Paractinoplanes abujensis: one gene and its partner. The main gene of each other region encodes a partner of the protein of the gene in region 2 in a complex. Links are inferred from orthologs where the notes say so. Each region holds a gene or a part of one and is shown on either strand. Other genes may lie near its edges. The genes, in order: rplJ and BKA14_RS21725.

Region 1 (9,835 bases), 1.2 Mb from region 2 along the record:
CATCCTGATCCTGCGCTCGTTCGCCGAGTTCTTCCGCCAGCACCGCACGCTGGCCGAGGTCTACGAGCTGACCAAGGCCGTCCGCGAGGCGAGCGACGGCGCGGGCCTGCCCGACGTGCTGCTCGGCCGGGTCCAGGCGCTGATGCGCTCGGAATACGCCACCCTCTGGCTCGCCCCGCAGGACCGGCATCCCGAGGTCCTGCTCACCGCGCGGGTGGAGAACAAAGGCCTGCTCGACATCTCCCCGACGCCGGCCTCGGTGCGGGAGCGGGCGGTGGCCGGGGGCGGCGCGCTCGCCGTCGGCCCGAGCTTCGTCGAGACCCAGGACCTGCGCAAGCCGCTGCGCGACTCGAAGATCAAGGACGTTCTGATCGTCCCGCTGCGGTCGGGGCAGACGACGATCGGCACGCTCGAGGTGGTGAACCGGCTCGGCGACGCGCGGTCGTTCCGCCCGGCCGACATCCAAGTGCTCGAGACGATCGCCACCCACGCCGCCGCCGCGGTCGAGAACGGACGCCTGGTCGACCGGCTGCTCTACGACGCCTACCACGACCGGCTGACCGCCATGCCCAACCGCCGCCGGGTCACCGACGCGCTGGCCGAGTCGGTCAAGGTGCGCGCCGAGGACGAAGTAGTCGCGGTCCTGCTCTTCGACGTGGACGGGCAGCGCGACGTCAACGAATCGATGGGCCACGCCGCCGGCGACAAGCTGCTGGCCGAGGTGGCTGGTCGGCTGCGGTCCATCGCCGGGCCGGGCGCGCTGGTCGGGCGGATCGGCGGCGACGAGTTCGTGGTGACGTTGCGCGCCGAGAGCACCGACGCCACCGTCCAGCTGGCCACCGAGATGCGCGAGCAGCTGCGCGGCCCGATGACGGTCGGCACGCTCACCCTCGACGTCGACACCGCGGTCGGCGTGGCGGTCTACCCCGACCACGGTGGCGATCCCGAGATGCTCCTGCAGCGGGCCGAGCTCGCGGGCAACGCGGCCAAGGTCCTCCCGTACGGGGTGCAGCTCTTCCACCCCGCGCTCGAGTCCCGCGCCGTGCGCCGCCTGGGCATCGCGGCCGACCTGCGTACGGCTCTCGACAACGGCGCCCTCGACGTCTACTTCCAGCCCAAGGTCACGCTGACCGACCGGCATCTCGTCGGCGTCGAGTGCCTGGCCCGCTGGCAGCACCCGGCGCAGGGTGAGGTGGCCCCGGAAGACTTCGTGGCCGTGGCCGAGCACACCGGTCAGTTGTCCCGGCTGACCGAGGTGGTGCTCACCGAGGGCCTGCGGCGCTGCCGGGAATGGGCCGATCAGGACCGTCCGCTCTCGATCGCGGTCAACTTGTCGGTCCGTACGCTGCTCGACTCGCGCTTCCCCGACCAGGTCGCCACGCTGCTCGAGCAGTACGGCGTGGCCGCGGCCCAGGTCACCTTCGAGATCTCTGAGCCGGGCATGCTCAACGACATCGAGCGCGTGCTGCCCACCCTCTATCGCCTGCGCGATCTCGGGGTCAAGCTCAGCGTCGACGACTTCGGCACCGGCGCGTCGTCACTGTCCTATCTGCGGCAGTGGCCGGTGCAGGAGGTCAAGATCGATGACAGCTTCGTGCAGGGCATGGCGACCGACACCGGCGACCTGGCGATCGTCCGCGCGGTGATCAGCCTGGCCCGGGAGTTCGGCCTCACGGTGGTGGCCGAGGGCGTCGAGAGCGAACTCACCCTCGATCTGCTGGAGGAGATGGGCTGCGAGATCGGCCAGGGTTACCTGTTCAGCCGCCCTCTGCCGTACGAGCGGCTCGAGGCCTGGTTCAGCGCGCAGACCGAGCCCGCGACCACCGACGCGGGTGAGGTCAGAAGGCTTCGAGCCGTGATCTGACCTGCGGCGACACGGGTTTGGGGGAGTCGATTTCACCCCCTGCCCGGGGCCGTGTAAGCTTCTCCCTGCGCACCAAGCGAGCGATCGCGCGCAAGCCCCCTTAGCTCAGTCGGCAGAGCGTCTCCATGGTAAGGAGAAGGTCTACGGTTCGATTCCGTAAGGGGGCTCTACCGGGTTCGTTCCCGCCTCAGGCGATGGACTTGAGCCTGGCTCTGGCGGTGTAGCTCAGATGGCAGAGCAAGCGGCTCATAATCGCTGTGTCGCCGGTTCAAGTCCGGCCACCGCTACTTTGCAATAGGGATCCCACCCGGGGTCCCACTTTGCATGTCGGCGCTCCGATGAAGTAATCTGGAGCGTCGTTAAACCCCGTTAGCAGGAAGGCAATCCGTCGTGGCCAAGGCGACCGACGTCCGTCCGAAGATCACTTTGGCTTGTACGGAGTGCAAGGAGCGGAACTACATCACCCGGAAGAACCGGCGTAACGACCCGGACCGGGTCGAGCTGAAGAAGTTCTGCCCGCGCGACGGCAAGCACACCCTGCACCGCGAGACCCGCTGATCTTTCGCACTTCACCTGCGCCGTCCGGTTCCGACCGGGCGGCGCAGAGTCGTTCGAAGGCAAGTAGTTTCTTAGCCATGCCCCTGGATCAGTCCTTCGTCGGCCGCACGTGGCCGGCCACCGAGCCCTACCAGGTCGGTCGCGAGAAGATCCGCGAGTTCGCCCGCGCGATCGGCGCCGCCGACGCCGCCTACCACGACCCCGAGGCGGCCCGAGCCATCGGCTATCCCGACGTCGTGGCCCCGCCCACGTTCCCCGTCGTGATCACCATGGCCGCCAGCCGGCAGATCATCGAGGACCCGGCGCTCGGCCTCGACTACAGCCGGGTCGTGCACGGCGACCAGAAGTTCTCGTACCAGCGCCCGGTCGTGGCCGGCGACGAGCTGGTCTGCGTCAACTCGGTCGACGACATCACCTCCCGGGGCGGGCACGACTTCCTGACGACCCGCACCGAGGTCACCACGGTCGCCGGCGAGCCGGTGGTCACCGTCTGGTCCAAGCTTGTGCAGAGGGGCGCCGAGTGAGCGACACGCTGGAACCGCAGACCTTCCGGATCACCCGGGCCGACCTGGTGCGCTACGCGGGCGCCTCCGGTGACTTCAACACGATCCACTGGAACGACCGGATCGCCCGGAGCGTCGGCCTGCCCGGCGTCATCGCGCACGGCATGTTCACCATGGCCCTGGTCGGCCGGGCCGTCACCGCCTGGGCCGGCGCGCCCGACGCGGTCGTCGAGTACAACGTGCGTTTCTCCCGCCCGGTGCCGGTGCCCGACACCGACGAGGGTACCGAGGTGGTCGTCACCGCCACGGTGAAAGGGACCACCGACGAGGGCCACACCAAGCTCGCCCTGACCGCCACCTGCCAGGGCGAGAAGGTGCTTTCCATGGCCCAGGCGACCATCCGTAAGAGGTAGGGCGAGCCCGGGTTGGGCGAACCCGGTGTGAACCCGTACACTGGTGCGCCGTGGGGCAATGACCCCCGGACCAGCCTGCCTGGGACGGGGTTTCAGTTGCCTCGCACAGGGGTGTAGCTCAATTGGCAGAGCAGCGGTCTCCAAAACCGCAGGCTGCAGGTTCAAGTCCTGTCACCCCTGCGCAACCCTCCTAGACGTGCCCGCCCGGTGCGCGGTCCGCACGACCTCCGCGCCCGTGACGAGCGCCGACAGGGGACCCCCACCACCGATGACGGAAGTAGGGCGCCATGGCCGACAGGAACCGACCCGGTGACGCCGGCGACCCTGCCGACGACGAGGTGTTCGACGACGCCGTCGAGGACGACAAGGACGCGACCGACGGCGACGAGCCGGTAGGCCGGGGCGGCACCGCCGTCGCCGAGCGCTCGGCGAAGCCGAAGAAGGAGGTCCGCCGGTCCGGCTTCTTCGGGCGCATCGGCGGATTCTTCCGTGAGGTCGTCAGCGAACTGCGTAAGGTCATCTGGCCCACGCGCAAGGAACTGCTGACCTACACGACGATCGTGATCGTCTTCGTGGCGGTCATGACCACCATCGTCGGCCTGCTGGACCTCGGCCTGGGCAAGGCCATCCTCTGGGCGTTCGGCGGCTGACCCCGCAGTTTGAGAAGACATAGCTGGAAGTGAGCGAGCGTGCCTGAGTACGACGACGAGACCGCGCAGTCCGTCGACGAGCAGTCGTCGGTGGCCACGGCGGACAACGACGAGTCGGTCGAGGCCGCTGAGCCGCAGGACGAGGCGACCGAGCCGCAGGAGCCCGCGGCCCCGGCGGTCGAGGATTCCTCCGCGGTCGAGGACTCCTCCGCAGCCGGGGGCTCCTCCGCAGCCGAGGACGACGAAGACTTCGACCCGGTGCAGGAGCTGCGGCAGAAGCTGCGCTATGCGCCCGGCGACTGGTACGTCGTGCACTCCTACGCGGGCTACGAGAACAAGGTCAAGACCAACCTCGAGACCCGCATCACCAGCCTCGACATGGAGGACTTCATCTTCCAGGTCGAGGTGCCGACCCGCGAAGAGGTCGAGGTCAAGAACGGCAAGCGCCTCCAGGTCAACAACAAGGTTTTCCCGGGCTACATCCTCGTTCGGATGGATCTGTCCCCCGAGTCGTACTCCTGTGTTCGCAACACGCCCGGAGTGACCGGCTTCGTGGGTGCGACCGACCGCGTCGACCGCCCCGCCCCGCTCTCGCTCGACGAGGTGCTGAAGTGGCTGGCGCCCGCGGTCGAGCAGGAGGAGAAGAAGGTCAAGCCCGAGGTCAAGGTGCTCGACTTCGAGGTCGGCGACTCGGTCACGGTCACCGACGGCGCGTTCGCCTCGCTGCCCGCCTCGATCAGCGAAATCAATGCCGACCAGCAGAAGTTGAAGGTTCTGGTCTCCATCTTCGGCCGTGAGACGCCGGTGGAACTGAACTTCAACCAGGTCGCCAAGATCTGACAAGCACGTCAGTGGGAGGGCCTCGCGACGAGGCCCGCCATCTACCACACAGGAGTAAGTGAAATGCAGCGCAGCAAGGGCTACCGCAAGGGCGCCGAGCAGATCGACCCGAACAAGCTGTACGAGCCGGCCGAGGCGATCAAGATCGCCAAGGAGACCAGCCCGACCAAGTTCGACGCCACCGTCGAGGTCGCCATGCGTCTCGGCGTCGACCCGCGTAAGGCCGACCAGATGGTCCGCGGCACGGTCAACCTGCCCCACGGCACCGGCAAGACCGCCCGCGTGATCGTCTTCGCCCAGGGCGCGAAGGCCGAGGAGGCCGTCGCGGCCGGCGCCGACGAGGTCGGCACCGACGAGCTCGTCGCCCGCATCCAGGGTGGCTGGCTCGACTTCGACGCCGCGATCGCCACCCCCGACCAGATGGCCAAGATCGGTCGGATCGCCCGCATCCTCGGCCCGCGTGGTCTCATGCCCAACCCGAAGACCGGCACCGTCACCATGGACGTGACCAAGGCCGTCAACGAGATCAAGGGCGGCAAGATCACGTTCCGGGTCGACAAGCACTCGAACCTGCACCTGATCATCGGCAAGGCGTCGTTCACGCCGGAGCAGCTGACCGACAACTACGCCGCCGTGCTCGACGAGGTGCTGCGGGCCAAGCCGTCCGCGGCCAAGGGCAAGTACCTCAAGAAGGTCACCGTCACCACCACCATGGGCCCCGGCGTGCCGGTCGACCCCAACGTGGTCAAGGGCCTGACCAACGCCGAGGCCTGATCACTGCTTCAGCGAAGCCCCCGGGGACATCCCCGGGGGCTTTTCTGTGGCAAAGTTCGCCCGTGCGTTTCGACGGGGTGTGGTTCCGCTACGGCCGCCGAGCCGACTGGACGCTCCGCGCGGTCGACGCCGTCGTCGAGCCGGGCCAGACGGTGGTCGTGCTGGGCCGCAACGGCGCCGGCAAATCCACGCTGCTCCAGCTGGCCGCGGGCGTCCTCCGCCCCCGACGCGGCGCCGTGCGCGACCGCCCGCCGATCGTGGGCTGGGTGCCCGAGCGCTTCCCGGCCGACCAGCCGTTCACCGCGGGCGACTACCTGCACCGAATGGCCACGCTGCGCGGCCACGCCCCCGCCCGGGCCGACGAGTGGATCGAGCGCCTGCTGCTGACCGGCCACACCGGCACCCGCCTGAGCGACCTTTCCAAGGGCACCGCCCAGAAAGTCGGCCTGGCCCAGGCCCTTATCGCCCGGCCCGGCCTGCTCATTCTCGACGAGCCGTGGGAGGGCCTGGACGCCGCGGCCCGCACCCTGATCCCCGAGATCGTCGCCGAGGTCACCGCCACCGGCGCCATGGTGCTGGTCAGCGACCACCGTGGCGAGATAGCCGCCCTCCCCGGCGCGACCCACTGGTCGGTCACCGACGCCACCGTCGAACCGGCCCCAGCCCCGCCTGCTCCAGCCCCGCCGGCCCCAGCCCCGCCGGCTCCGCCTGCTCCGTCCGCCCTGCCTGCTCCTTCCTCCCCGGCGGCTCCGTCGGCCGTGCCTGCTCCGTCGGCCCTGCCTGCTCCGTCGGCTCTGCCCGCGCCGTCTGGTTCGCCGGCCCCGGCCTCTCCCGGCCGCGACGAGGTCGTCATCGAGATCTCCGTCCCGCGCGCCGCCGCCGACGAGGCCGTGGTCCGGCTGCGGGCCCAAGGCCACGCCGTCCTGGGCGTCCGCGACGTGAGCTCCGGTGACGCCCGATGAACGCCCTGATCCGGATGCGTCTGGCCGCCCTCCTCCGCGGCGGCCGGATCCTCCCACCCGCCATCGCCGTGCTGGTCGTGCTGGGCGTCATCTACGGCGGGGGAGCGTCGCCCGCGGCGGTGGCCTACGGGTATTCCGCCGCCGCGCTTTTCCCCGTGCTCGCCTGGCAGTCGAAGCTGCTGCTCGACACCGAGCCCGACGGGCAGCGCCGCCTGGCCCGCGTGGCAGTGGGCGCCCGCGCCGAAGCCGCAGCCGGTCTGCTGGCCGCCGCCGCGCTGTCGCTGATCGTCTGCGCCCTCGCAATGGGCGCACCCTGGCTGTTCCACGGCATCGACACCGAGAAGCCCGTGCTCTCCGGCACCCTGCTCGGCATACTGGCCCACCTGCTGGCCGTGCCACCCGCCGTCGCGATCGGCGCCCTGGCCAGCCGGGCCGTCACGCGCGGCGTCCGCAACGGCGTGGCCGTGCTCGTCACCGCGGCCGTCCTCGTGGTCGTGCTGGGCTTGCAGGGCTCCTTCCTGCCGTGGTTGGTCCCGCCTGTCATGGCCACGGCACGCGCCCTCACCCCCGACACCACCCCGTCCGCGGCAACGCTGGCCCTGCTCACCCTGTGGGCCACTGTCTGGTGCACCGCCGCCCTGACCATCTACGCCTACCTCCGTCGCTCCCGTTCCTGACAAGGCCGCCCCGGCTCGGACGGCTGCTCCCAGCTCCGGCGGTGAGGCCGCTCCCGGCTCCGGCGGCGAGGCCGCCCCCGGCTCGGTTGGCCGTTTCCAGCTCCGGCGGCCAGGCCGGTCCCGGCTCGGTCGGCCGCTCCCAGCTTCCGCGTCGAGGCCGGTCCCGGCTCGGTTGGCTGCTCGCAGCTCCGGCGGGCAGGCCGGTCCCGGCTGGGTTGGCCGCTTCCAGCTCCGGCGGGCAGGCCGGTCCCGGCTGGGTTGGCCGCTTCCAGCTCCGGCGGCCAGGCCGCTCCCGGCTCGGTTGGCTGCTCCCGGCTCCGGCGGCCAGGCCGCTCCGAGCTCCGACGGCCGTTCCCGGCTTCCGCGAGGCCGGTCCCGTTCCTGTCGCCGGCGATCCTGCCTCCTCGCGCCAAGATCTGCCCTGGGCCCTGTGGATAACCCGTAACTGTGGATAACTCCAGTCCCGCCGCCGGGGCCGCGTAGGCTGAAAGTGGGTGGCCACCCCGGGTGGGTGGGGTCTATGGGTAGGAGAGGTAAACGCGTGTAGACAACCGCCCCGGCAGGTGATTTGGCGTTGACGGACGGGTCGCGTACAGTTCCTTGTCGAAGTTCCACCCACAGACCGCTGGTCGCCGTGGCCGTTTTCCGGCCGTGGTCGAAGGTCCCGCAGATGCGGGCGGCCCGCGCAGGGGAGAACGGTTCGTGACTGGGCTCGGGTCGATCCGAGTCTGTTCCGCCCCGTGCGCCCTGCGCCGGGGCGTTTCTCATTTCGCCCCTCCTTCGATGCCGGCCAGTGGTTCGAGCATTGAGAGAGGAGGGACATGGCGGACAAGCCGGTCCGGGCCGACAAGGCCACTGCCGTTGCGGAGCTGACGGAGGACTTCCGTAACTCGTCGGCCACCGTGCTGACCGAGTACCGCGGTCTCACGGTCAAGCAGCTCACCGAGCTGCGCCGTTCGCTGGGCGGCGACACCAAGTACGCGGTGTCGAAGAACACCCTGGCGAAGCGCGCTGCGAGCGACGCGGGCATCGAGGGCCTCGACACTCTGTTTGCCGGTCCTACCGCGCTCGCTTTCATCAGCGGCGACCCGGTCGAGGCGGCCAAGGGCCTTCGGGCTTTCGCCAAGGCCAACCCCGTCCTGGTCATCAAGGGCGGTGTTTTCGAGGGCAAGGCGATCTCGGCGGATGACGTCAACAAGATCGCTGACCTCGAGTCGCGTGAGGTTCTGCTGGCCAAGCTGGCCGGCGCCATGAAGGGCAACCTGGCCAAGGCTGTGGGCACGTTCCAGGCCCCGCTTGCGCAGGTGGCACGCCTCGCGGCCGCTCTTCAGGAGAAGCGCGAGAAGGACGGTCCCGCGGAGGCCTGAGCCACCGCGCACCAGCACGACTTTTTTACTCAAAAGCTAGGAAAGGTTGCCAGACATGGCGAAGCTCAGCACCGACGAGCTGCTCGACGCGTTCAAGGAGATGACGCTGATCGAGCTGTCGGAGTTCGTGAAGCAGTTCGAGGACGTCTTCGACGTCAAGGCGGCCGCCCCGGTTGCCGTCGCGGCTGCCCCCGGTGGCGGCGGCGCTGCCCCCGAGGCCGAGGCCGAGAAGGACTCGTTCGACGTTGTCCTCGAGGGTGACGGTGGCAAGAAGATCCAGGTCATCAAGGTCGTGCGTGAGCTGACCGGCCTGGGCCTCAAGGAGGCCAAGGACGCCGTCGAGTCCGCCCCCAAGGCGATCCTCGAGGGTGTCAACAAGGAGAAGGCCGAGGCCGCCAAGGCCAAGCTCGAGGGCGAGGGCGCCAAGGTCACCCTCAAGTGATCTAACGCTCCACTGCATTCTCTTGCGAATGGCGAGGACCCGTGTGCGGGTCCTCGCCATTCGTGTTCATAACCCCTTGACCAGGTATGACTTGGGAAAGCCGAGCTGTCGGACGGCCGACGTACAAAGCGGGTTCAATCGGGCAAGCCGTGGAGTATGGTCGCTAGAGCGCGCCGGGTGGGCGACGGCGGGGGTTCGACCCGCGCCAGAGCCCTTGACTGTGTGTCCCCTGACAGGCACGCTGATGACAGCAAGTTTCCGCGCTTGCGACAGCCGAGCCGAGGGTAATCCGGTCTCACCGGTTCCCGCGGAGAGGCACTAGAGGGAGAGTTGCCGCGTTCCGAGCGGCCCCGCTCTTGGCCCTGGCCCCTGAGGCGCAGGTCAGAGGCCGCGGGGATGCGTTCCGCAGGCCCCCTCAGGTGTGGGCTGGACAGCGGTTAGCCGAGCGGCTACACTGCTAGTTTGCGCTGCCTTCTGTCTTGAGCCCTTTCGGGACATCCATTCGGATGAATTCCTGGGGGCTCGTTGGAGTGCACGCAGACAGTTGCATACCGCAGCTGCAGCCGCATCAGCAGCACCGGTCCTCGGAAGGACGCATCTTGGCAGCTTCCCGCCCTGCGAAGACCAGCCGTACGTCGAGCGCTTACGCACCCCGCCGTGTCTCTTTCGGCAGGATCACCGAGCAACTTGAGGTCCCCAACCTCCTCGCCCTCCAGACGGAGTCCTTCGACTGGCTGGTCGGGAACGAGGCTTGGCAGGCCCGGTCGACGGACGACCCGCATGCC
Region 2 (11,578 bases):
GAGACCAACCGGCGCCGCGACAAGCAGATCGCGCACAACAAGGCCAACGGCATCACCCCGCAGGCGCTGCGCAAGCGGATCCACGACATCCTCGACGACATCTACCGCGAGGCGGAGGACACCGACGCGGCAGTCAACCCGATGGTCGGCGGCGGCGGCCGGCAGATCTCGCGCGGCAAGGCGCCGGTGCCCGAGACCAGGTCGAAGGGCCGCGCCGCGGCCGGGGCCACGGCCGCCAAGGGCATGGCCCGCACGGAGCTGGCGCAGCTCATCCAGGATCTCAACGAGCAGATGCTGGGGGCGGCGCGCGAGCTGCAGTTCGAGCTGGCGGCCCGGATCCGGGACGAGATGAGTGAGCTCAAGAAGGAGCTGCGGGGCATGGACGCTGCGGGGGTGAAATAGTTCGAGCCGTCCGGCCGCCCTGGCTAATGTGGCCGGATGACTGCGACCGGCGACACCACGTGGATCGAGCTGACCGGCCTGCCCGCGGAGCTGCTCGCCCTGGCCGAGCGGTGCTACGCGGCCGACGGCGGGATGCCGCTGGCGACCGACCCGGCTTTCCTCGGGCGGCGCTGGGCCCAGGGCTTCGGGCTGGCCGCCGAGGACGGTTCGCTGCTCGCCGCCGGGGCGGTCCGGTCCGGGCCGTTCTTCACCGGTCTTGTCGACCCTGACGCACGAGGGCGCGGGCTTGGCGCCGAGGTGCTCGATCGCGGGCTGGCGCTCGCGGCCTCGGCGGGCTCCGTGGGCCCGGCGGCCTCGACCGGTGATCGGGTCGTGACCGTGGAGTCGGAGACGATGACCGACGACGCGGCGGAGCTGTTCGAGTCGCGGGGCCTGCGGCAGACCTTCGCCGAGGACGTCATGCGCATCGACGACCTCGACCTGCCCCCGGCCGAGTGGCCCAGCGGGGCGACCGTCACGGCCTGGGACGGGCCCGCGATCGCCCGGCGCTTCCACACGACGTATGACGCGTCGTTCCGCGACCGGCCCGGCTTCCCCGGCGACCCGGCCGAGGAGTGGATCGCCGAGAACGAGGAGGACGAGGACTTCCTGCCCGGCTGCTCCCTGCTGGTGACGCTGCCCGGCCTGGGCGACGCCGGGTTCGTGGTGGCCGCCCGGGGCTGGATCGTGCAGGCCGGCGTGGTGCCGTTCGCCAGGCGCCGGGGTCTCGGGGCGGCCCTGATCACCGAGGCGCTGACCCGCATGCGCTCCGCCGGTGAGGCCGACCACGCCTGGCTGACCGTCAACATCAACAACCCGGGGGCGGCGGCGCTCTACCGCCGGCTGGGTTTCGTGGAGCGAGGGCTGCGGGCCCGGTACCAGCGACCCGTCTGATCGGCTGTTCCCGGCATCAGACGCGCCCGGCCGGGTACGCGACGGGCATGATTCGCTGGGTGGACGCCTTCCTCGACCGGCCCTCCGAAAAGCTCGACGACGCCGTCACGTTCTGGGCGACGATCACCGGGTCCACTCCCGCGCCGCAGAAGCATCCCGGGTTCGTACGGCTGCGGACAGCGGCCGGCGACGACTGGCTCGAACTCCAAGGCGTCCGCGAAGGTCCCGGCGGTCACCACCCCGACATCTGGGTCGACGACCGCGCCGGTTTCAACGGCCGGGCCCTGACGGCGGGCGGGACCGTCCTGGCCGACCACGGCGACTGGCAGACGCTCCGTTCCCCGGCCGGCCTGCGCTTCTGCACGGCGACGTGGCGTGACCAGCATGTGCGGCCGCGACCGTACGGCGGGCCGGGTGGCGTGACGCTGCGCCCCCACCAGCTCTGCTTCGACCTGGCGCCGGCCGAGTACGACCGCGAGGTGCACTTCTGGCGGACACTGACCGGCTGGGAACTGGACGAAGGTGAGCAGGCCGACGAGTTCGTACGCCTGCAGCCACAGCCCCCGGTCCCGATCCGCTTCCTGTTCCAGCGGCTCGACTCGGACCGGCCGGCCTCGATCCACCTGGACGTCTCGTGCTCCGACATCCCGGCCGCCCGCACCTGGCACGAGTCCCTGGGCGCCACGTTAGTGGGGGAGTGGCCGCACTGGTCCACGTTCCGCGACCCCGCAGGCGGCGTGTACTGCTTGACCAGCGGCGACCCCGCCACCGACTGAGCCGGGCCGCGCCTCCGACTGAGCTGCCTCACCCGGACTGAGCGGGTGCCCGCCGCCCGCCGCCTGAGCCGGCGCCCGCCGCCCACCGCCCACCGTCCGAGCGGGCACCGCCACCGACGTAGCCGGCGCCCACCGCCCGAGTTCGCGCCCACCGTCCGAGCGGGCACCGCCACCGGCGCCCACCGCCCGAGTTTGCGCCCACCGTCCGAGCGGGCACCGCCACCGACGTAGCCGGCACCCGCCGCCCGAGCGGGCACCGGCACCGACGGAGCCGGCCCGCTGGAGCACTTCCGCTCAAGCCGGCCCTGCTCAGCCCGGCCTGCTCAGCCTGGCCCTGCTCGCTCTGAGGCTCAGGGGCGTCGCTTCAGCTTTCGTCGGCGGGAACGTCGACGTAGTGCTCAACCAGCGGCGGGTTGGCGAAGTAGGGCCCGATCAGGTCGCGCCACTGCTGGAAGCGTTCGGTGGCGCGGAAGTTCTTCTCATGGGCTTCGACGTCGTCCCACTCGACGAGCAGCACGAACCGGGACGCCGACTCGATGCCACGGGTCATGCGCACTGAGCGGCACCCCGGCGTGCCGGCCAGGATCGGATGGCCCGTCCGGTAGGCCGCGGCGAAGGCGTCCTCGGAGCCGGGAGTGATGTCGATCAGCGCAACCTCAAGAACCATGCTGGCAGCCTCCCACAGACCCAAACAAACTAGCCTCCTAGGACGCACTAGAGCTTGTGAGTTGGGGCTGGCGGGCGATCACAAGACTTCGAGGGGTACGGGGCAGAGCTGGGCGCGGCTGAGACCGACCAGGGCCGAGTTGGCGGGAAAGGACTACCAGGCCGCCGGCAGGTGAGTTCCTACGGGTGAGAGCGACCACAGGGCCCGAGCAGGCGGGAGAGGACGACCACCAGGCCGTGAGCAGGAACGAAGCGGAGTTGCCCGCGGGTGAGGGCGGCCACAACGCCTGACTTGGGCCTGTTCCGGGTGGCGAAGGAACAGGAGTGAAGGTCTCGGGAGCGGATACCTGGAAGGCCGCCGGGGTAACGTGAAGATGAGCGTTTGGGGAGGGTTGGGCCGAGAGACTCGACACGCTTTCCCGGGGTGCTCTGCCGTTGGGTCGTTCGATGCGACACAATGGCTGCCGTAGGAGGGGAGTATTCCCTCGTGCCGGTCTCGTCAACACGGAGCGCCCACCCCCTGAGGGCGTGCCCGGGGCCGGCGGTCGCCACTCGTGCATGACGGCGGCGGAAGAGACCTCCGACAGTCGCACGTCGCTGTTCCCGCCGATTACCCCCGGTGCGGGCGCAGCGCCGAACCGTGTCTGCCGGAGGTTGTAGTTGAACATTTCCGCCTGGGTGTGGATCGTCACCCTGGTTGCCGTCGTCGTGGTGCTGGCGATCGACCTTCTGATCATCGGCCGGCGACCGCACGAGCCTTCGATGAAAGAGTCGGGCGGCTGGGTGGCCTTCTACATCGCCCTCGCGTTGGCGTTCGGCGGTGGCCTCTGGTTCTTCGCCGGGGCGGGACCGGCCGCGGAGTTCTACACCGGCTGGCTCACCGAGTATTCGCTGAGCGTCGACAACCTCTTCATCTTCATGATCATCATGGCCCGGTTCGCCGTGCCGCGGCAGTTCCAGCAGAAGGTGCTGCTCATCGGCATCGTGCTGGCTCTGATCATGCGTGGCCTGTTCATCGCCGCCGGCGCCGCGCTGATCTCGCAGTTCTCGTGGGTGTTCTACATCTTCGGCGCGTTCCTCGTCTACACGGCGATCACCCTGCTCAAGGAGGGTGAGAACGACGAGGAGGACTTCAAGGAGAACATCTTGATCCGGTGGGCCAAGCGCGCCCTGCCGGTGTCGTCGTCGTTCGACAGCGGCCGGATGACGGTGGTCACCGAGACCGGCAAGCGCCTGTTCACACCGATGCTGATCGTGATGATCGCGATCGGCACGACGGACCTGCTGTTCGCGCTCGACTCAATCCCTGCGATCTTCGGCATCACCAAGGAGCCGTATCTGGTCTTCACGGCCAACGTGTTCGCGTTGATGGGTCTGCGGCAGCTGTTCTTCCTGCTGGGCGGCCTGCTCGAACGCCTGGTCTACCTCAATTACGGCCTGGCCGCGGTGCTCGCCTTCATCGGCGTCAAGCTGTTCCTCGAGGCCTTGCACACCAACAACCTCGACTTCATCAACGGCGGCGACGGCGTCCACTGGGCCCCCGAGATCCCGATCTGGCTGTCGCTCCTGGTTATCATCGGCACCCTCGGCATCGCCACGGTGGCCAGTCTGATCAAGTCGTCCCGCGACCGGCGGAAAGAGCTGGCCGGCACCCCCTCCTGACACGCACACGAAAAACGGGCGCCGGTGAGAACCGGCGCCCGTTTTCGTGTGTCTTTACTGCTGGTGCTTGCGGCGGGCGGCCTGGCGGCCTCGGGTCTGCTGGTCGAGGATGACCTTGCGAATGCGGACGGCGGCCGGGGTGACCTCGACGCACTCGTCCTCGCGGCAGAACTCGAGGGCCTGTTCCAGGGAGAGCTTGCGCGGCGGGATCACCTTCTCGGTGTTGTCGGCGCTGGCCGCGCGCATGTTGGTGAGCTTCTTCTCCTTGGTGATGTTGACGTCCATGTCGTCCTCACGGGAGTTCTCACCGACGATCATGCCCTCGTAGACCTCGGTGGTCGGCTCGACGAACAGCTGACCACGCTCCTGGATGTTGATCATCGCGAACGGGGTGACGGCGCCCGCGCGGTCGGCCACGAGCGAGCCGTTGTTGCGGGTGCGCAGCTCACCGAACCACGGCTCGTAGTCCTCGAACAGGTGGTGCATGATGCCGGTGCCGCGGGTCTCGGTCAGGAACTCCGTCCGGAAGCCGATCAGGCCGCGCGCCGGGACCAGCCACTCCATGCGCAGCCAGCCGGTGCCGTGGTTGATCAGCTCTTCCATCCGGCCCTTGCGGGTGGACAGCAGCGTGGTGATGGCGCCCATGTATTCATCGGGGGCGTCGATCGTGAGCCGCTCGACCGGCTCGTGGAGCTTGCCGTCGATGGTCTTGGTGACTACCTGCGGCTTGCCCACGGTAAGCTCGTAGTTCTCGCGGCGCATCTGCTCGACCAGGATGGCCAGCGCGAGCTCGCCACGACCCTGGACCTCCCAGGCGTCCGGCCGCTCGGTCGGGAGGACCCGCAGCGAGACGTTACCGATGAGCTCGCGGTCGAGGCGGTCCTTGACCATGCGGGCCGTGACCTTGGCCCCCTTGACCTTGCCGACCAGCGGCGACGTGTTGGTGCCGAGGACCATCGAGATGGCCGGCTCGTCCACGGTGATCAGGGGAAGCGGCTTGGGGTTCTCCGCGTCGGCCAGCGTCTCGCCGATCATGATCTCGGCGATGCCGGCCACGGCCATGATGTCGCCCGGACCGGCGCTCTCGGCCGGCTTGCGGTCGAGGCCCTCGGTGATCAGCAGCTCGGAGATGCGGACGTTGCTGATCGTGCCGTCGGTCTTGCACCAGGCGACGGTCTGACCCTTGCGGATCGTGCCCTCGTGCACCCGGCACAGCGCGAGCCGGCCGAGGAAGTTCGAGGCGTCGAGGTTGACGACGTGCGCCTGGAGCGGGGCGCCCTCGGTGTAGGTGGGCGCGGGAATGGTCTCCAGGATCGTGCTGAACAGCACCTCGAGGTCGGCCGAGTCTTCCGGGACGGTGCCGTCCTTGGGCTGGGTCAGCGAGGCGATGCCGTCGCGGGCGCAGGCGTAGACGATCGGGAACTCGATCTGGTGCTCGTCGGCGTCGAGGTCGAGGAAGAGCTCGTACGTCTCGTCGACGACCTCCTTGATGCGGGCGTCGGGCCGGTCGACCTTGTTGATGATCAGGATGATCGGGAGCTTGGCCGCCAGCGCCTTGCGCAGCACGAAGCGGGTCTGCGGCAGCGGGCCCTCGGAGGCGTCGACGAGCAGGGCGACGCCGTCGACCATGGTGAGGCCGCGCTCGACCTCACCGCCGAAGTCGGCGTGGCCCGGGGTGTCGATGATGTTGATGGTGACGGGGTCACCTTCGGCGGGCTGGTAGCTGATCGCCGTGTTCTTGGCGAGAATGGTGATGCCCTTTTCCCGCTCCAGGTCCATGGAGTCCATGACGCGGTCGGCCATCTCGCCGCGCGCGTGGGACTGGCTGCCCTGACGCAACATGGCGTCGACCAGGGTGGTTTTGCCATGGTCGACGTGAGCGATGATGGCGACGTTGCGTAGGTCGGTGCGGGTCTGCATACCACCATTGTCCCCGGTCCAGGTTGCGATCGGAGGCTCGGGGTTCGATCGACGTTTCAGTCCTGCTTTAAGGGTGCAGCGGCCGGGTGTGGCCGAGGGCTAGCGTGCCCCTCGACAGTGCGAACGGGGGAGGGCGATCGGGTTGATGGCACGAAGATTGCAGGTGGCAGCGGCACTGGCCACGCTGGCCGTGGTAGCCGGGTGCGGCCTGGTCGGCGGCGGGGACGACGACGTGGCGGCTCCGCCCGCGGCCACGGAATCGGCTTCGCCGGTCGCCGAGGAGCCCGAGTTCGAGCCGATCACGGAGTCGCCGACGCCGGAACCGGTGGTGACCACCACAGCGCCCAAGCCCAGGAAAACGACAAAAACGCCGAAAGCCACCGAGCCTACCCAGCCCGCGTTCTGGAGCGAGCTGCCGGCCTGCGCGCACTACGACAAGACGAAGCCGGTGGCCAAGAAGACGGTCAAGAAGGCGCTCAAGTCGGCCTCGGCGCGCGTCTACTGGCGTACGGAAGCTCCGACCTTGAAGTTGAATTATCCGCTCGTCAAGGCGATCGCCTGGCAGGAGAGCGGCTGGCAGACCAACATCCACAACTGCGACGGCGGCACGGGTGTCATGCAGGTCATGCCGGACACCGTCGACTTCGTCAACAACCGGTTCGGCCTTCAGTACGACGCGAAGAACTACAAGGACAACGCGTATGCCGGGGCCAACTACATCGCTTGGTTCACCCGGTGGGCGGGGCAGAACTACTTCAAGGAGAACTACAACCTGAGCACCAGCAAGTGCAAGTCGCACACCTCGTGGTGCCTGCTGAACGTGGTCATCTCGGGTTACAACGCGGGTCAGGGGGCGATCGAGGCGGCCGCCGAGACCAAGACCCTGCCCAACCCGGAGTACGTGGCGGCGGTGCGCTCGCTGATGAGCCGGTGCGAGTGCGACCAGTTCTGAGGCCCGAGATACACTAGTGGGCAGTACCCGAGACCCGTTTTGACCCGCTTATCGCGGCGAGTGTAAGGTCTCGGGGTTGTCGTGTGTTAGTAGCTGGCGAGCTGCGTCATCAAAGCTTGCAGCTCACCCTAAGGAGCCCTACGCAATGCCGCCCAAGAAGAAGACTCATGAGGTAACCCTCGCGCTTGAGGCGGGTAACGCCGCGATGGTCGACCTCGGCAAGATGCTTGGTCCGACCGGGGCCAACATGCGTGCCGTCAAGGTCGAGTACGACGAGGCGACGGCGAAGAACCGCGGCGAGATCATCCCGGTCATCGTCTCGGTCTACGAGGACCGCAGCCACACGCTGGCCTACAAGACGCCGCCGACCAGCTTCCTGATCCGCAAGGCTCTGGGCATCCAGTCGGGCGCGTCCAACCCGCTGACCCAGACCGTGGGCACGCTCAGCGCGACCCAGGTCAAGGAGATCGCCGAGCGCAAGCTTCCCGACCTCAACGCGAACGACATCGACGCCGCGATCCAGATCGTCTCCGGCACCGCCCGTTCCATGGGCGTGAAGGTCAACGTCTGATCCCGTCTGTGAAAACGGGCCCCGGGTGATCCCGGGGCCCGTTTTTCATGCCTTGCCGAGGATCTCGTCGATCAGCCCGTACTCCAGGGCCTCCTGCGCGGTCAGGCTGCGGCCGGCGGACATGTCGTCCTCGACGCGGCTGCGGGACTGACCGGTCACCTCGACCAGTCGCAGCGTGATCTCTTCGAGCTCGCGCAGGTGCTGCCCGGCGGCCCGGGCCACCTCGTCGGCGGTGCCGGTGACGCCGGCCGAGCGGGGCTCGTTGAGCTTGAACCGGGCGTGCCGGTACGCCGCGCGGCGCTCGGCCGCGGCCAGCAGGGCCACGACGGCCCCGCCCGCCTGCGACGTGACGACGGCCTGCACGGGCGCGGCCATGGAGTCGATCACGTCGATGACCGAGAGCGCGGCCCCGAGCTCGCCTCCGGCGCTGGCCACGTGCAGCTGCACCGGGGCCGGGCCGTGCGCGTCGAGCGTCATCAGGGCCGCGGCGATGCCCGAGGCGGCCTCCGAGGTGAGCTGGCCGCGGACCATCACGATCCGCTGGTCGAAAAGCTTCTCCTCGAGCCAGCCCGGCAGGCCCGGCGACGAGGACTCCGGCGACTGTGGCGGCTGACCCCACCGCATCGGATCGTGGCGCATCTCCACCGACATACCTCCCAGGCGAGTGTCCTTCAGCCTAATCAGACCCTCCGGCCCCGACTTCCCCTTCCGCTGAGGGCAGAGAGGTGCTTGCGTAGAGGGAGTGACGCGGGCCACAGCGGAGGAGGCGCAGGTGACCGGCTTTGTAACGGACCCCGTCTAGATTCCCGTCATGCCCGGACCCCGGCGCCGATCGGTGCTGATCTCGCGCTTGACCGACCGGCCGCTCGGGAGCCCGCAGGACGAGCTGCGCAGCATCATCCTGGACGGGCAGGTGCCGCCGGGCTCGGCCATCCCCGTGGACGCGGTGGCGGCCGCGTTCGGAGTGAGCCGGATCCCCGTACGGGAAGCTCTGATGACGTTGATCGGGGAGGGGCTCGTCGATCATCGGCCCAACGGTGGGTATCGGGTGGCCATGATGACCGCGCGCGAGTTCGCGGAGATCTACCTGGTGCGCGAGGCGCTGGAGACGGCCGGGTTGCGCGCGGCTGTGGAACGGGCCTGCGCGGACGACGACGCTCAGGCCCGTTCGGCGCTGCGGGCCTTGGACGCGGCGATCACCGCGTACGACGGGCGCCTTTATCACCGGGAAAGCCGGCGCTTCCACCTGGCCCTGATCCGCCCGTGCCGGATGCGCCGCCTGCTGCACATGCTCGACCTGGCGTGGAATCAGACCGAGCCGTTGCAGCCGATGTCGCATCTGGACAGCACGGAGCGGGAGCAGTTGCACGCCGATCACGCGGGCATGCTGGCCGCCTTCCAGAGGCGTGACGCCGACGCCCTGGCCGCCGTCTTCGCCGCCCACCACCACCGGCTGCAGACCGCGATCGGTGCCCTCCCGGTGGACACCGGCCTGTTCGAAGCCGAGGAAGATATACATTTCCGCTAATCCCTGTGAAACGGCCGGTACCTAGCGTCACCACTATGGCCGACATCACAACCAGCAAACACCAGGACATGGTCGAAGCCGCCGGCATGCCGGTGGGCAGCGGCGTCATCAAACCCACGTACGACCCCCGCCTGACCAATGAGGACCTGGCGCCTCTGCGGAAACAGCATTGGGGTTCGTACAACATCTTCGCGTTCTGGATGTCCGATGTGCACAGCGTCGGCGGCTACGTGACCGCGGGCAGCCTGTTCGCGCTGGGCCTGTCGAGCTGGCAGGTGCTCGTCTCGCTGGTCGTCGGCATCACGATCGTCTACTTCTTCTGCAACCTGGTGGCCAAGCCCAGCCAGGTCACCGGCGTGCCCTACCCGGTGATCAACCGGGCCGCGTTCGGGGTGCTGGGGGCGAACGTGCCCGCGATCATCCGGGGCGCGATCGCGGTCGCCTGGTACGGCATCCAGACCTACCTGGCCTCGGCCGCGCTCGACGTCGTGGTCCTCAAGTTCTGGCCCGGCCTGGCCCCGTACGCCGACGTCGACCAGTACGGCTTCCTCGGCCTGCCGCTGCTCGGGTGGTGCACGTACGCGCTGCTCTGGGTTCTGCAGGCGGCCGTGTTCTGGACCGGCATGGAGACGATCCGCAAGTTCATCGACTTCTGCGGCCCGGCCGTCTACGTCGTGATGATCCTGCTCTGCGGCTACCTGATCTACCGGGCGGGCTGGAGCGAGATCGACCTCAACCTGGGCGACGTGCGGTATCACGGCTGGGACGCGGTGCCGGTCATGCTGGGCGCGATCGCCCTGGTGGTGTCCTACTTCTCCGGCCCGATGCTCAACTTCGGCGACTTCTCCCGCTACGGCAAGTCGTTCGCCGCGGTCAAACGGGGCAACCTGCTCGGCCTGCCGCTGAACTTCCTGTTCTTCGCGATCCTGGTCGTCGTCACCGCGTCGCTGACCCTGCCGGTGTTCGGCGAGCTGATCACCGACCCGGTCGAGACGGTGTCGCGCATCGACAGCACCTTCGCGATCGCCCTGGGCGCGCTGACCTTCACGATCGCGACCATCGGCATCAACATCGTGGCCAACTTCATCTCGCCCGCGTTCGACTTCTCCAACGTCAGCCCGCAGAGGATCAGCTGGCGGGCCGGCGGCATGATCGCCGCGGTCGGGTCGGTGCTGCTCACACCGTGGAACCTCTACAACAACCCGGACGTCATCCACTACACGCTGGAGACGCTGGGCGCCTTCATCGGGCCGCTGTTCGGAGTGCTGATCGCCGACTACTACCTGATCCGCCGCCAGCGGGTCGACGTCGATGACATGTTCACCATGTCGCCCGAGGGCCGCTATCACTATCGGCGTGGATACAACCCGGCGGCGGTCGTCTCGACCGGGGTGGGAGCCGCGGTCGCCATGGTCCCGGTGCTCTGGACGACCGGTCCGCACATGAAGACGGTGGCCCAGTACAGCTGGTTCATCGGCATGGCGCTGGGCTTCGCGGTGTACTTCGTGCTGGCCGAGGTGTTCAAGGTCAAGCAGCTGAGCCGGGTCGAGGAGGAGCCGGCGGGGGCGGCGGTCTGAGATGCGGATCCGTGTCATCAACCCCAACACCACGGAGTCGATGACCGCGCTGATCGCGGCGAGCGCCCGGGCCGTGGCCGGTCCGGGCACCGTCGTGGAGGCGGTCACGTCGGCGATGGGCCCGGCCTCGATCGAGAGTCACTACGACGAGGCCCTCGCGGTGCCGGGCATCCTGGCCGCCCTGCACGACGCCGACGGGTACGTGCTGGCCTGCTTCGGCGACCCCGGCCTGGACGCCGCCCGCGAGGTGGCGGCCGGTCCGGTGGTCGGCCTCGCCGAGGCCGCCATGCACGCGGCGACGATGGTGGGCCGCGGTTTCAGCGTCGTGACCACCCTTTCCCGTACGAAGGGGCGCGCGCACGACCTGGCCGGGCGTTACGTGGCCGCGGGAGCCTGTCGCGGGGTGCACGCCTGCGATATCCCGGTCCTGGACCTCGAGTCGGACCCGGCCGCTCGCAAGGAGGTCGTCGCGCTGGCCCGGCACGCCCTCGAGCGGGACGAGTCGGACGTGATCGTGCTCGGCTGCGCGGGCATGGCCGACTTCGCCTCGGCGATGAGCGCCGAGCTGGGGGTGCCGGTGATCGACGGGGT

The links.
Region 1: BKA14_RS21725 (region 2) and rplJ share a complex: the UniProt entries of both Escherichia coli proteins name them as parts of the ribosomal stalk of the 50S ribosomal subunit. The link is inferred for Paractinoplanes abujensis from one-to-one orthologs.

The regions. Positions count from the first base shown.
Region 1 is NZ_JACHMF010000001.1:6,038,646-6,048,480, reverse strand. The notes cover bases 7,038-9,835. They hold rplJ (50S ribosomal protein L10), read left to right. Parts: upstream 7,038-8,062; coding sequence 8,063-8,608; downstream 8,609-9,835. Other genes in these bases: rpoB (DNA-directed RNA polymerase subunit beta), read left to right, coding at 9,650-9,835; rplL (50S ribosomal protein L7/L12), read left to right, coding at 8,664-9,050; BKA14_RS27575 (hypothetical protein), read left to right, coding at 7,038-7,241. Also shown: BKA14_RS27630 (putative bifunctional diguanylate cyclase/phosphodiesterase), read left to right, coding at 1-1,864; rpmG (50S ribosomal protein L33), read left to right, coding at 2,255-2,422; BKA14_RS27610 (MaoC family dehydratase N-terminal domain-containing protein), read left to right, coding at 2,500-2,946; BKA14_RS27605 (MaoC family dehydratase), read left to right, coding at 2,943-3,338; preprotein translocase subunit SecE, read left to right, coding at 3,626-3,988; transcription termination/antitermination protein NusG, read left to right, coding at 4,028-4,828; rplA (50S ribosomal protein L1), read left to right, coding at 4,892-5,602; BKA14_RS27580 (ATP-binding cassette domain-containing protein), read left to right, coding at 5,665-6,564; more of BKA14_RS27575, read left to right, coding at 6,561-7,037. UniProt on the Escherichia coli protein: Forms part of the ribosomal stalk, playing a central role in the interaction of the ribosome with GTP-bound translation factors. Protein L10 is also a translational repressor protein.
Region 2 is NZ_JACHMF010000001.1:4,815,100-4,826,677, reverse strand. The notes cover bases 6,468-9,169. They hold BKA14_RS21725 (uL11 family ribosomal protein), read left to right. Parts: upstream 6,468-7,456; coding sequence 7,457-7,882; downstream 7,883-9,169. Other genes in these bases: BKA14_RS21715 (GntR family transcriptional regulator), read left to right, coding at 8,694-9,169; BKA14_RS21720 (ATP-dependent Clp protease proteolytic subunit), read right to left, coding at 7,928-8,533; BKA14_RS21730 (transglycosylase SLT domain-containing protein), read left to right, coding at 6,523-7,311. Also shown: excinuclease ABC subunit UvrB, read left to right, coding at 1-402; BKA14_RS21755 (GNAT family N-acetyltransferase), read left to right, coding at 439-1,335; BKA14_RS21750 (VOC family protein), read left to right, coding at 1,383-2,111; BKA14_RS21745 (antibiotic biosynthesis monooxygenase family protein), read right to left, coding at 2,476-2,778; BKA14_RS21740 (TerC family protein), read left to right, coding at 3,438-4,439; translational GTPase TypA, read right to left, coding at 4,494-6,359; more of BKA14_RS21715, read left to right, coding at 9,170-9,410; BKA14_RS21710 (NCS1 family nucleobase:cation symporter-1), read left to right, coding at 9,446-10,987; BKA14_RS21705 (aspartate/glutamate racemase family protein), read left to right, coding at 10,989-11,578. UniProt on the Escherichia coli protein: Forms part of the ribosomal stalk which helps the ribosome interact with GTP-bound translation factors.